One region of the Undibacterium sp. GW821-FHT07F11 genome, then DNA from elsewhere that is predicted to be linked to it. Evidence: riboswitches for the same ligand, from Rfam matches in the RefSeq annotation. Region 1 holds a riboswitch; the other holds the start of a gene.
The links. Region 1 has a riboswitch for cyclic di-GMP ahead of AC07OI_RS25615 (putative Ig domain-containing protein). Riboswitches for the same ligand answer to the same signal wherever they lie in the genome.

Region 1 (7,441 bases):
GCAAGGAAATCGCTGATTCGCGCCTGCGCCTGGGTGAAACAGCCAGCCAGATTTATCCGGGCACTTGCCGTCACGGTCTGGCAGCGGGCAAAATTGCCCGTGCCTGGCGTTTGCGCGTGCCGGATCAAATCTATACCTTTGCAGACCGGCTGGCTGGCATGCAGCAACAAAACCTTGCGACCGAGGTCGGGGACTTTGTATTGAAGCGTGCCGATGGCTTTTGGGCTTATCAGTTGGCAGTAGTGGTCGACGATGCCGCACAAGGTATCACGCACGTGGTGCGCGGCGCAGATCTGATCGATTCAACTGCACGGCAAATCTATCTGCAAGAATTGCTGGGCTTGCCCACCCCTTCTTATTTGCATGTGCCAGTCGTCACCAATGCAGATGGTGAAAAGCTGTCGAAGCAAACTGGAGCCCTCGCATTTGATCGTGGTGATAATGATGTACTACGTGAAGCCTTGCTACCGGCTGCACAATTCCTGGGATTGACCTTACCATCAACAATCACCGATATTTCCGCTTTCTGGTCGTTGGCAATTCAGGCGTGGAAAGCGAAAATGGAGAGTGCAGATGCACAATAAAACAAGGGCTGCAATGCAGCCCTTGTTAGTGAAACCTGTCAGCATTTAATGTTAATGTTAATGTTAGCTGGCGTCAGCTAATGTCAAATCAATGCTCAGGATGTTCCCTGCCGCGTCCGTGTCCATGGCGCCCGTGATCGTCATTACCCCTGTCATCTCTACGATAGTCATTACGGCGATTATCGTCACGTCGATAAGCATCATGCCTGTAATCGTGGTCACGGTAATAACCATCGCGATAACGCGGCACTACCTGAGTGTTGTACCAGTTTTCCTGGACAAAATACACCGGACGACCGCAGGCATTGTAGCGATAGCAATGCTTTTCCCATTTATTTCTATGGCCTGGCGGCACCACCAGATACAAGGGAGGTTCAACTACCCTCACTCTTTCTACGATGCGTGGCTCACGATAAATCACCTGAGGTTGAGGGAAATTACCAACGTCAACACGACCATAAAATCCCGGTTGCCCAAATTGCAAAGAGACACCCACATCTTGTGCCTGAGTCTGTGCGGTCATGAAGAGTGATGCACAGGCTGCGGTCGCCAGCAATACTCTTTTACATGTCATGTTTATCATTGCGTACTCCATTTCCATTACGTTAACCAAAGAAGCAATACAGCGCTTACAGTACTATAACGTTCGTAAAGCATATCTGTTGACTTCCCAGTTCAATTTACTTCTACATGTCCTTTCGGGTCTGTACGTTAGCCAACACAGCCAGGCATGGCGAGCCTAATGTAAAACTGATGTAAACATATCTTGCGGCAACTTATTTAACCGGGAAATCCGCTGCCCACTGCATTGCTTTTTGATCAAGGAAAGCACGGCGCTCAGCTGATACTTTAGTCGTCAATTGTGCCAAGGTAGTCCTGTGCGATGCACAGGCATACTGTGCATCCCGTTTGCCGAATTTGCGCTTGAGTACACATTCGAGCTGATTGGCACCAGCCACATCTTCATAGGCAGTTTCCAGTGCTTCTGGCAAGACCGTTTGATAACGCAACACCAGTTGTGCCGATATACCTCGATAGGCAGGGTCATTCGCACCGGCCTGATGGCTATATTTGACAGCATCTTTCAATGCCGCATAGGCATCTGCATTTTTTTTGATATTTGGTATGCCAGGATTGGACGTGGTTTCGCTGCTGCCGTCACCACTTGTCATCGTCACTGACCATCCTGATTTTTCAGTGATTTTTTCTTCGAGACAGGCCAGGCGATTACTTGCTTCTGCGGCGACGTAGGTTTGTGCTTCAACATTGCCATCGGCAGCCAGTTTGCGATTTTTTGCCAGCCAGTCCTTGAAATCTGCACGCAGGGGTTTTGCAGTAATCAAATCACAGTCATCCAGGCTGATTTTTGCCGCTTGTGAGCTTGCACAAGCAAGTGTCAGGCAAATCAGAATTGTGGCGTGGGAGATGCGTGGAGAAAGTTTCATAAGTATTTTATTGTGTTCAATTCGAAAAGATAATCAACCGATTAAAAGTTCGCAGATGCTGCCATGGCGAAAACAACATGGGAAATGATTTTACAAATTAACACTTTTGTCTTATTCAAAAGCCAGTAAAACAACAATCTTCATTTTCTGTCATCAAAGCGAGATCGAAGCTTGTTTTAGCTACACGATTTCAACAATCCTTGACATTTTTCTGCTTCCTTTTGAATCGAAAAATTCATACTCTGAATTTGTAATTTTCTGTTTCCAAAACTTGAGGGCAAACCCGTTGAAAAACGGCGACGCAAAGCCACCGGCCTACAGCGCATATGCGCCATGGCAGCGGGGTTGCCGGTAATGTTATTGCTAAAGCATTTGATCGCCTGGGCATTTCATTTACTGCCGAATCACCGCCCTCTGCTGATATCGGAGTGCATACGTGATTATCAAAAAAAGAATATTTTTCAGGTTGCTCAGGCCACTTAAGTTACTTACATGGCTGAGTCTACTTTTCACGGCAAGTCTTCTTACAGCTTGTGGTGGCGATAGCCCCCAGATCAGCAATGCTGCCATTACCTTACCGCCAGCAGAGGTCGCTACAGGCACGACCACATTGAAAATCGCCGTACCCGTACTCCCGCCAGACGTGGCGATTCAACACACCCAGCCCACATTTCACCTCGCACCAGTCCTGCTTGATGCGCCTGCCGATATTGATGTCATGGATGGCAGCAGATCAGCCCGCGTGCCTGCTGCAATGCAAGCCATACCGCGCGAATGGCAAGGCGTGCGTGGTCGTGGGTTGACAGTATCCGCAATACGCTCATTGCCTCGCCCGCAGTTGGCACCACCACCCATTGCGGCGGGCCAGATTGATGTGTTGCCATCAGCTGGTACTGGCGTGGTATCCACTTATACTCCGGCACAAATACGTGCCGCGTATGGTTTGCCAGCACTGCCCGCAAGCATGAGCAACTTGACGGCGGCACAAGCTGCCCTGCTGGGCGCGGGTCAGACAATTTATATCGTCAATGCAAAGCATGACCCCAACATCGTGGCAGAACTGAATGCCTTCAATCAAAAATTTGGCCTGCCTGCATGCGCTGTAAAAAATATCGCTTCCGGTACCGTCTTGCCTTTATCTGCAGCATCTGCCACAAGCTGTGAATTTTCTGTGGTGTATAGCACCAGTGCTGGCAGCATGAACAGTACTGCACCGGCCTATGATTCTGGCTGGGCGACAGAAATTGCACTCGATGTGCAGTGGGCGCATGCGACCGCACCGCTGGCCCGTATTATCCTGATCGAAGCGGCAGATTCTTCCATGAGCAACATGGTGGGCGGCATCAGGCTGGCGAATGCCATGGGGCCAGGTGTGGTATCGATGAGTTTTGGTGCTGCTGAAGGTAGCTGGACTGCAGGCGTGGAAAATACATTCACCACTGCAAAAATGACTTATCTCGCAGCATCCGGCGACAATGGTCCGGCGGTTGAATGGCCTGCAGTATCACCCAATGTGGTGGCTGTAGGCGGGACCAGCCTGAGTTATTCGGGCGGCAGCAGAACTGAAGTTGCCTGGTCAAATACCGGTGGTGGTGTCAGCGCTTATACCGCCACCCCCGCCTATCAAAATACGACAGTACCAGGCATGGGCGCCCCTGCACGCCGGACAGTGGCCGATGTATCCATGAATTCTGATCCGAATACTGGTCAATATGTAGCGATCATGACACCCGGCAGCAGCACAGTGAGCTGGGTCAGTGCCGGTGGTACCAGCCTGGCCACGCCGCAATGGGCAGGCATCATCGCTGTTGCCAATGCGACGCTGGTACAAGCAGGCAAAGCTGTGTTGGGTGCACCACATGCCATGCTGTACAACAAAATCGCCACCGTACCTGGCAGCTACGCCAGTGTATTTGCCGATATAGCCAAAGGCAGCAATGGCAGTTGTACCAGTTGCACAGCCAAGTCCGGGCATGATCAGTTGACTGGCTTGGGTACGCCGAATGTCAGTAATTTTCTCAGCATACTTAGCGGTACCCTCAGTGGCACAATCGTCACGCCAGCACCAACCGTGACCTCTGCAAGCATCAGTGGCCAGACTGGTACTGCACTGAGCTTTACCGTGTCAGCAACGGCAAGCAATGCATTGTCTTACAGCCTGAGCGGCAATCCATCAGGCATGGCTATCAGCAGCGCGGGTACAGTCACCTGGGCCGCACCTGTTGCGGGCAAATATATCGTGATTGTGACTGCGCTGGATGCAGCAACAGGCCAGAGTGGCAAGGGTACATATACGGTGACGATTACAGCACCTGTGCCGCCTGTAGTCACTGCCAACACGATCAATGGCATAGCCGGCAGCCCCTTGTCGTTCAATGTAAATGCCAGTTCAGCCAATGCAGTGATTTACAGCCTTAGTGGTGCGCCATCCGGCATGAGCATCAGCCAGGCTGGTACTGTCACCTGGGCCAGCCCACTGGTCGGCAAGTATATCGTCACAGTCATCGTCAAAGACAGCAAGACTGGCTTGAGCAACCAGGCGATATTCAACATCAGCATCGCAGCATCTGGCCTGAGTATCAATGCTCCTGCCATGACGGGTGTGGCAGGCAAGGCCTTGACGGGCACCATCAGTATCACAGCGCCTGGCGCAACTTCGCTATCTATTTCGATTAGCGGTGCGCCGCTGGGATTAAACTTCAGCATGAGTGGCACGAATATCATCACAAGCTGGAGTAATCCTGTGACAGGCAGCTATACACTGAAAATCACAGCCACTGACAATACCGGCAGGACGGCAACTGTGAATATGCCAGTGACAGTAACGGCGAAATAAGAAAGCCAATGCAAGAATGGGGGAATCAGGCTTACTGATACTACCCATTCTTGCTTGCGAAACTTAATGTCCGCTATGACCTTGCGGCTTGCGCACCTGCACTTCAACTTCCGGCACAGCACGCGCGCCATGCCCCATCCCGGCATGTGGATCGGCAGGCGGGCGCGGTGCATCTGCCACCGGCCCGGTATATTCATACGCCACCGTGCCTTTGGGATGCCGGAACCAGCCGGGGTCTTTATAATCACCCGGTTTCTGGTCCTTGCGCACTTTGACGACGCTGAACATGCCGCCCATTTCCAGCCCGCCAAATGGCCCTTCGCCTGTCATCATGGGGATGGTGTTGTCGGGTAGCGGCATTTCCATCGTCCCCATATCTGCCATGCCCTTGTCACCCATGGTCATATAAGCGGGAATGAGTTTGTTGATCTTGTCAGCCACGTCTTTATGATCAACACCTATCATCGACGGCACACTATGGCCCATGGCATTCATGGTGTGATGGCTCTTGTGGCAATGGAAGGACCAGTCACCTTCTTCATCGGCGACAAATTCCATCTGCCGCATCTGGCCCACGGCGATGTCCGTCGTCACCTCAGGCCAGCGTGCGGTTCTGGGCACAGGGCCACCGTCGGTACCAGTCACGGTAAATTCATGGCCATGAATGTGGATGGGGTGGTTGGTCATCGTCAGGTTACCGACGCGTATCCTGACCCTGTCGTTCTTGCGCACATTCAGGCTATCGATGCCGGGGAAGATACGGCTATTCCATGACCATAAATTAAAGTCTGTCATGGTCATGATGTTAGGCTTGAAGGCACCTGGCTCTATGTCATAAGCACTGAGCAGGAAAATAAAATCGCGGTCAACTTCATCAATCTGCGGATGTTTATTTTTTGGATGGGTAATCCAGGAGCCCATCATGCCCATCGCCATTTGCGTCATTTCATCGGCATGCGGGTGATACATGAAGGTGCCGGGGCGGCGTGCCACAAATTCGTAGACAAAGGTCTTGCCCGGCTGTATCGATGGCTGGGTCAGGCCGGATACACCATCCATGCCATTTGGCAGGCGCTGGCCGTGCCAGTGCACGCTGGTGTGCTCCGGCAAACGGTTGGTGACAAAAATGCGTACGCGGTCCCCCTCCACCACTTCTATTGTCGGGCCGGGGCTTTGACCGTTATAACCCCACAGATGCGCCTTCATGCCGGGTGCCATTTCACGCACCACGGGTTCGGCCACGAGGTGGAATTCCTTGACGCCATTATTCATGCGCCATGGCAGGGTCCAGCCATTCAGGGTTACTACCGGATTATACGGACGGCCATTTTTTGGCTGCAGGGGCGGCATGGTATCCGGGCTGGTTTGTGTGACTGCTTCTGGCAAGGCCGCCAATGCCACTTTACTGACCGTACTTGCTGCCAGTGCCCCACCTGCGATGCTCGCCAATTTAAAAAAATCTCTTCTGGTACTCATAATATTTCCTTCGCAGATCTTGTGATCAATGCGCTGCTTCTGCCGTGGCAGTTGATTTGACGGGATTCAGACTACTTGCTGACGGACGCCCCAGCAATTCGGCCTGCAAGGCAGCGTCAGCCAGCCAGAATTGTTGTTCTGCATTGATGGCTGCCAGCACGCTATTGATTTGTTCGCGGCTATCGGCCAGCAATTCAAACACGCTGATGAACATGCCGTTGTAGCGCAACTGGTTTTCAGCAGAAATGCGTTTGCGTAACGGCAGTATCTCATCACGATATTGCCGGGCGATATCGTACATGTTGCGATAGGCTGAATAGCTGACGCGCAGATGCGAACCTGCATTATTGACCGTAGCCTGCAGGCGATAATTGGCGGCCAGGGTATTCGCATTCATGGTTGTTCTCTGCGCATCGCCCCAGTCAAATAGTGGCAACCTCAGGCTCACCTCAAAGCCGCGTTTGATCTCGCTATGCCCTGCAGCATCAAAATTGGTGTCGCGCCGTACGCCCAATTCAATATCGGCAAAGCTGCTGACCACACCCAAGCCCTGGCGTGCTGCGGCGGCATCGAGTTCCTGTTTTGCCAGTTGTATGTCAAGACGGTTTTTTGTCGCTTGCGGGCCCAGGATTTCTGCTGCCAACGGCGTAGCGGGTAAATCCGGCAGACGCTCAGGTAACTTAAGTGCTTTTTCCTGTTCATCATTCAGCCCCAGTAAGCGCACCAGTTCTTCGCGAGAGGCGAGACTCGCATGGCGGGCGAAGCTGAGCTGCGCCACGGCATCGGCCTTGAAAGCTTGCTGGCGTGCTGCCTGCAAGGTATTGAAGTTACCCGCCTTGAGCATGCGCTCTGCCAGTATGGCACTGGCATCGGCAGCCTCACCGACTTGTCTGGCATATTCCAGACTCTGTTGTGCCGCGACTGCCTTGACCCATGCCACGCGCACCTGGTTGATACTGTCGATGACATCCAGACTGAGCTGCGTCTGTACTTGCGCCAGACCATGCTGCGCCATGCTTTGCCTTTGTGGCAGGCTTAGCAAGTCCAGCAGGCCGAAGCTCAACAAGCGTCCAATTTCCAACTCACCGGACTGACGATTG
Region 2 (7,441 bases), on a different contig from region 1:
CATAAACCACATCCAGCAAGTTCGCCGCTGCTTCAGGATTTTCTGCATCAGCTATGCTGTCCATCAGCATGAGCGGGAAGCGCTGTAATGCGCTCAGCTCGGGTTCAGCAAGCACATCTTCGCTCGCTGATCTCAGGCAGAGCACATCGGCAAAGGCATGACAGGCATCAGCCACGGCATGCATGTTGAGCTGTGTGGCATAACTGGAGAATGCCAGTAGCTGCGCCGCATAAGATTGCAGGGTTAGCGCATCTGTTGCACCGCCCTGACCAAAATGTTCATCTGCTGCCAGCGTCATGATCAGGGCATCAAGAACTTCATGCAATGCTGAGATTGCTTGCTGATCTGGGGCCTGAGGTATTTCTTGCTGAGTAACTTCTGACAGGCTTTGTTCATCTTCGGCCTGCACATCGACCTGATGCTCTGTTTCATCCTCGATTGCCGCTGACGTGGCAGGTACCAGAAACAAGGGAGGCGGCTCTTCTACTTCAGTTGCAGGTGTCAGCGGATCAGTATTGAGTAACTGCCGCAATTCTCCAGAATCACCAGGACTCAAAGGCAGGGGCCAGCTGGCTGTCGATAGATGATCTATCAGGGTTTCTATATTTTTATCACCATGATTGAGGGCATGGCTGGCCAGCAAATCCGGCCATTCACTGAGCAAGTGATACTCTTCATCACTGAGGCGGCGGTTCTGGTTATACAGGCTGATCAGGTTGCGTTCTATCAGCGCACACACCCAGTGCAAACCGGGCATGTCAGCCGCACTGGCTGCTGCGCGTATACGACGCAATTGCTCTATATAACAAGCCAGTGCGCGGGTGACTATGGCAACATCAGTAGAATGGGTGGCGTCTGTTTCCAGCGCATTGAATACCTCATCCAGAGCACCGAGGACGACATGGCTGAAATCTGTAGCATGGTTTTCTAGCTGTTCCATACTGCCTCAGATGGGTAAGTTGGAAAGAGAGAAACCTGCGCAAAGCCTTGCGCAGGTTTTGAGTGGTAGTGTCAGGCCGCCAGTTTGAAGACGCGCACAGTAGACAAAAGCATCCTTGCATATTCCACCAGATTGGTGGTTTGTGCAGATTGTTCATCAAGCTGCAAGCTGGTTTCCTGATTGGTTTTCTTGATCTGTATCGCTCTGTCCAGCAACTCCTGACTGGCCTTGGCCTGGCCGTGGGATTTGATGGCAATTTGCTGTACCGATTCCACCAGTTCAGAAGTCGCATTCTGGGTTGCCTGCATTTGCAGACCAGCCTGTTCTGCCAGGCGACTGCCTTCTACCACCTGAGCAATTGCCGAGTTCATGGTGTTGACCGTATCTGATGTTTCCAGTTGAATATTATTGACCAGGCCAGAAATTTGCAGCGTCGCCTGCCGCGCATTTTCTGCCAGCCTTTGCACCTCATCCGCAACCACCGCAAAACCACGGCCGGCTTCACCGGCAGATGCCGCATGCATACTCGCATTCAAGGCCAGGATGTGAGTACGTTCGGCGATCGCATTAATCAGGCCGACCACACCGGAAATTTCTTGCGAACGTTCACCCAGGCGTTTAATCCGTTTTTCTGTTTCGCGTATGATGTCGCGGGTACTGTTAATACCACCCACTGTGCTGTTTACCGTATCCATCGCCAGCCTTGTCGAGCGTATTGCATTATCAGCGGCGCGGTTGCAGGTTTGAGCCAGGTCGGCAATATTACGCATTTCTTCAGAGGCATTCGACAGTGACAAAGTCGTATGTTCCACTTCCAGCCTTTCTTCCGCCGCTGCTGCCATCACGTTGTCAGACTGGGCTTTCACTTTCAGCGTTGCCTCCGTCACGTCGGCAGAAATATTACTTACATCACGCAGCACTTTGGCAGTTTCACTGGTCAACATGTTCAAGGCGTCGGATACTGCGCCGGTCACATCAGCGGACACAGGTACTTTCACTGTCAGATCCCTGCTCGCCAGTTGCGCCACTGCCTGCAACAAGACCAGCACAGATTCATTAAGTTTTTCATTTTCATCTTCGATGGATTTGCGGCTGGCTTCACGTTCATCCACCATCTTGTCAAACTGGCGTGACAGCTTGCCGATTTCATCAGGGTGATTACTACGCGCCCTGACGGTGGCATCGCCCTGCGTCAATTTCTGCATAACGCCGATCAGATGCGATACCGGTTTGGTGATGCTGCGCGTCATCCAGTAAGCAACACCGGCTGCCAGCAAGATGGAAAGCGCAGCCACTACGGCCAGCACATTTTTTGCATTCAGATAAGTGCTGTCGGCTGCGGAACCGTCCCTGTTCACCAGTTTGGTTTGGTAATCAATCAGGCTATCCATGGAAGAAAACCATTTTTCCTGATCGGCTTGCAGATTACCCAGCAGCCAGGCAGTCGCTTCCGTCTTTTTACCTTCTGTTGCCAGTCGCATGAATTCCCTTTGCGATGCACCGTATTTGGTACGTGCTTCTGTCGCGGTCTGGAAGATGCCTTTTTCTTCATCGCTGGCGATCAGTTTTTCGAAATTGGCGATATTTTCTTCCTGATTTTGTCTGCGTGACAAAATCAATTGCTGTTCTTTTTCAACTGCCGATTGATCATTCAGGAGCAGCATATTACGCATGGACCGTGCATTGGCATTAACGTTACCCAGCATCTTGTACGCCAGCACAACCTTGGGATAACTGCCGTCCACAATACGGTGGGTACCATCATTGATGCTCTTGAGGTTGGACATCGCCAGCCAGGCCGTTACCGCCAACAGCAATAACACCGCTGTAAATCCCAGACTGAGCCGGATACCAATATTCGGAGTACGTAATTTCATTTTGCTCTCCACAAGAAAAACATCAACAAAGACTGCTTGATCAAATCAACAGAAGGGGTTCAACCAGATTTAGCTTAAAGTTTTATGCTCTATGCTTTAAGCACTACGGCTGAGTTTTTCAAAAAAACTTTCATGATTGAAGTCCAGCCAGACCTTGTCATCCTTGACGAAGGCCGCTGGTACGTGGGCTTCCAGTGTTGCTGGCAGTTGCGGCATTTGTGTGATGGTGCGCAATTCCGTCAGCGGTTGCGGATAACTGTCTATCAGCATGCCAACAGCATTTTCTGCCTTGTCCAGTATCAAAAACAATTTCGATGCAGTGACTTCAGACCTGCGGCCACTGAGTACCAGCCCCAGATCAAAGATGGGAACCAGGTTGCCGCGCAGATTGATCAGGCCCAGCAGAAATGCGGCAGCACCAGGCAAGGGAGCAAGCGCCTGTGGCCGTATCACTTCACTCCCCATCTCAGCCCTGATCAGCAAATTCAGTGAACCTACGCGGTAGCCATAGCGTTTTCTTTCAACTAGCGGTGCCACATCGCTCCACAGCAAATCACCTGGCGGAGTGAAGCGCTCCAGAGCAACGCTGGGTGGCAGCCAATCTTTAGACTGCCCGGCATCGCTGGAAGTGAACTGGCTCATGACAGCTCCCTGGTTTGGTTTGACTCAATTAAAAATCAGGCAGCTATTTTGAGCTGATCAATAATCTGGTCAGCGGTATATGGCTTGGCGACATAACCTTTGGCGCCTTGCAACTGACCCCAGATCTTGTCGGCTTTTTGTGATTTGCTGCTGACAAAAATGATGGGGATGTCCTTGGTTGCCGGGTCTTGCGTCAGGCTGCGGCAAGCTTCATAACCGTCCATCTCTGGCATGACGATGTCGAGGAAAATAATCGAGGGTTTTTCAGCCTTGGCTTTTTCCAGAGTATCCTTGCCACTGGATGCGGTGACCACCACATAACCGGCATCAGTCAATATGCTTTTGATGTTGGCCAGTTCAGTGGTGGAATCGTCAACAACGAGTGCTTTTTTCATGCCCATGATGTACTCCCGAGATGTGTAGATGAAACGCCCTGATCCTCAGGGCTGAGGTAAAAATGCAGACTTTGGCTTCGTGTCAGGTTCCCATGGCCAGACCATGCCCCTTGTCCAGACCCAGACTGGCGTCACCGCCACTGAGACTCTTTTCCACCACTGCGCGGAACTTAAGGTGCTCTACGGGTTTGGTCAGGTAGCTGCTGCAACCAGACAAAGAACCACGTATGCGATCAAAGGGAGAAGACTTGCTGGTTAACATGACGACAGGAGTACGTTTGGTTTGTGGATGACGGCGTATGATCTTGCAAATCTCATAGCCATCTGCGCCTGGCATGACGATGTCAAGGAAGATGATGTCGTAAGTTTTTTTCTCCAGCATCTGCAGGGCTTGCTCACCTGTTTCTGCACAGTCGGAAGCGATCTTCATGGAGCGCAATTCAAGGTCGATCTTGATTCTCGCAGTAGGACTGTCATCCACGATCAAAGCACGGTGACCGGTCTGTAAGACCGATGCCGGGAAATTCTTTTGCAGCAGAGGCTGCACAATAGCTGCTTTGTCCATTTCTGCCTTCTGAGCAACTGCTGTACTGACGGGAGATGCCGCTGGCCAAACTTTTTCCAGTTCATCTGCTACCTGATCCAGCAAGGCCAGCATCTTGGTCGGCACCAGAGGATGCAATAAATGATATTTGCCTGGCTTCGCCTGCCCTGCATTGGAGATGAATACCGTGGCAGGTTCAGGAATATTGCGTGTTGCTATAAGTTCCTGCAAAGCCGCTCTGGCCTGGCTATTATCCGGGTCGAGTATGACGATATCAGGGTCAGCAGCCTGACCGGCATCGAACAGCGCATAGGAATGCTTGCGTCCGCTAGCCATGGTCAAGCTGAGCACACTGCGTACCAGACGCAATTCATACTCAGACAAACCAAATACACTAATCAGAATTTTTTTAGAAGCGCCGGGAAGCGCCGTAGAAATGCTGTTCATGAGCGACCTACCTCTTAACGAAAAACCGCCTATGCGGATTACGGTACCTGGCTGCCGTGCCGCGTTTGGCGAGGGCCCTATAGTTTTGCGTCCCACGCTTTCGGGTGGTTTGCCTTTAAACAACGCTGATGAAAATTCCTATGAATGAATCCTCATCCATAGGGCGGTACATCAACCACAGTGCCTCATGCGAAGCACCGTTACCCCAATGTAGTTCATGAAATTGCAAGTAACAAGGAAAAAGTTAACATTTTTTTGCTTTTCATTTTTTCTTGCAAAAAATATAAAAATTAGCACGACTGGCAGATTTTTGCGTATTTTGCGAGCACCTCAACAATGCCCTGCTCCAGGCATTCGACGATCACTGCATGGCCTATGGAGACTTCCAGTATGTCGGGTATGGTCAGGAATTTTGCCAGGTTATTCAGGTTCAGATCATGCCCGGCATTCACCCCCAGCCCGGCATCCTGGGCGCGTTTGGCGGCAGCAACAAAACCCTGGAAAATCTCTTCTCCCTTTACCGTGCCAAAATGCTCGGCATAGGGTTCGGTATATAACTCGACACGGTCTGCCCCCAGCTCTTTGGCCAGATGCATGTCCTGATTGTCGTAATCAATAAACAAACTGCTGCGTATGCCCAGCGCCCTGAGGTCAGCCAGCACAGGGCGTAAAAAGTCAGCGTCCTTGCGTAAATCCCAGCCGTGGTCAGAAGTCAGCTGATCAGGCGCATCGGGCACCAGCGTGCATTGCGCAGGTTTGTTGCGCTTCACGACGTCCAGGAAGTCTGGCGCAGGATAACCTTCCACATTCAATTCCACACCACGCGCCTGGCATAACACGCCCAGGGTTTCCACATCAGAATAACGCGCATGCCTTTGATCCTGACGCGGATGCAGGGTAATGCCGCGTGCCCCCAAGTCCAGGCAGCGGGCAGCAAAGGCTTGCACATCAGGATAATTACGGCCACGTGAATTACGCAGCAGGGCGATTTTGTTGATGTTGATGGAGAGTGCGGTCATGGTGATTCCAAAGTCTGGGCAAGGTAATGAAAAATCGCTGGAACAATTTTCTGTTCAGGTATTCATCATGGACTTGCTTGTCGAATTGTACAAGTAACACAGCGGGGTGATTTGCTGGCGTATCTGTTTTACTTAAATGATCTGGTGATAAAAAAGTAAAGCCAGCACAACAGTGCTGGCTTTACGGGACAAGCTTCAGGCAAAGATTTACTGCTGGAAAGCCAGCAACTGCGCCCCTTCAGTCACCTGATCGCCAATCGCATACAAGACTTCATCAATGACGCCATCATGCGGTGCAGAAATCGTATGTTCCATCTTCATGGCTTCCATGATCAGCAGGGCATCGCCCTTCTTCACTTCCTGCGCCTTGTTGACGAGCACGGCAACGATCTTGCCTGGCATGGGTGCAGTCAGGCGGCCAGTTTCAGCCTCGGCTTCACCGGCATGTGCCAGCGCATCGATGTAATGCAGGTCAGTGTGTCTACCCTGGCTGAAGACGTGGAAATGTTCGCCATCACGCACTACGGTAGCCGCCACAGTCTGTTCTGCAATCTTGATGACGATATCATTTTCATCGGCCAGTGCCAGTTTGACTTGCGCTGTCGCTGCACCGGCCTGCACTTGCCAGCCATCTGCAAGGTAAGTCACTTGCACTTCATGCGCCTGCTCTTCTTCTGTGAATTGCAGGCTGCGTTGCATGAGGCCGTTCATGCGCCAGCCGTGGCTGGATTGCCAAGGGTCACTACTACCACTTGCTGATTTTTCTGAATTCAACAGAGAGACAACCGCCAGTGCCAGCGTTGTCAGGTTCGCGGCTACCGGTGCAGGGAATAGTTCTGCCTGATTGCGTTCTATCAGACCAGTATCCAGATCAGCACCAGAAAAAGCCGTGCTGGTCACCAGACGCGACAGGAAGGCGATATTGCTGTGCAGGCCAACGATCTGGTATTGCGCCAATGCCTGCGCCATGCGCGCCAATGCTTCTTTCCTGTCCTTGCCCCAGACTATCATCTTGGCGATCATGGGGTCATAGAAAGGTGAAATCGTGTCGCCTTCACGTACGCCGCTATCGATACGGAAAGCCGCCGGATCAGTCGCGCCACCAAGTTCAAAATTCACTGCAACGGGAGTACGTGCATGGCGCAAAGTACCTATCGATGGCAGGAATCCTTTTTCAGGATTTTCTGCATACACGCGTGCTTCTATGGCGTGACCATGGATCTGTAATTCGCTTTGTTGCAGCGGCAATTTTTCACCGGCAGCTACACGCAATTGCCATTCCACCAGATCAGTACCGGTAATCATTTCTGTCACTGGATGCTCAACCTGCAGACGGGTATTCATTTCCATGAAGTAGAAAGAACCATCCTGGTTGGCGATGAATTCCACCGTACCGGCACCAACATAACCAACTGCTTTTGCAGCAGCCACGGCAGCCTCGCCCATGGCGGCGCGGCGTTCTGCTGTCATGCCTGGAGCTGGTGCTTCTTCCAACACTTTTTGATGGCGGCGCTGCACCGAGCAATCGCGCTCAAACAGGTAGACGCAATTGCCGTGGGTATCAGCAAACACCTGGA

Region 2: another riboswitch for cyclic di-GMP. It lies ahead of AC07OI_RS27635 (response regulator); the one in region 1 lies ahead of AC07OI_RS25615 (putative Ig domain-containing protein).

The regions. Positions count from the first base shown of each region.
Region 1 covers NZ_JBWKQH010000011.1:223,157-230,597, reverse strand. Annotated here, with positions in the region: gene gluQRS (tRNA glutamyl-Q(34) synthetase GluQRS) at 1-584, shown strand, start outside; gene AC07OI_RS25625 (hypothetical protein) at 673-1,167, opposite strand; gene AC07OI_RS25620 (hypothetical protein) at 1,361-2,029, opposite strand; cyclic di-GMP riboswitch class I at 2,296-2,382, shown strand; gene AC07OI_RS25615 (putative Ig domain-containing protein) at 2,640-4,865, shown strand; gene AC07OI_RS25610 (multicopper oxidase family protein) at 4,929-6,341, opposite strand; gene AC07OI_RS25605 (TolC family protein) at 6,367-7,441, opposite strand, start outside.
Region 2 covers NZ_JBWKQH010000013.1:125,238-132,678, forward strand. Annotated here, with positions in the region: gene AC07OI_RS27615 (hybrid sensor histidine kinase/response regulator) at 1-940, opposite strand, end outside; gene AC07OI_RS27620 (methyl-accepting chemotaxis protein) at 1,012-2,817, opposite strand; gene AC07OI_RS27625 (chemotaxis protein CheW) at 2,914-3,459, opposite strand; gene AC07OI_RS27630 (response regulator) at 3,495-3,860, opposite strand; gene AC07OI_RS27635 (response regulator) at 3,937-4,845, opposite strand; cyclic di-GMP riboswitch class I at 4,885-4,969, opposite strand; gene AC07OI_RS27640 (pyridoxine 5'-phosphate synthase) at 5,136-5,864, opposite strand; gene AC07OI_RS27645 (acetyl/propionyl/methylcrotonyl-CoA carboxylase subunit alpha) at 6,072-7,441, opposite strand, start outside.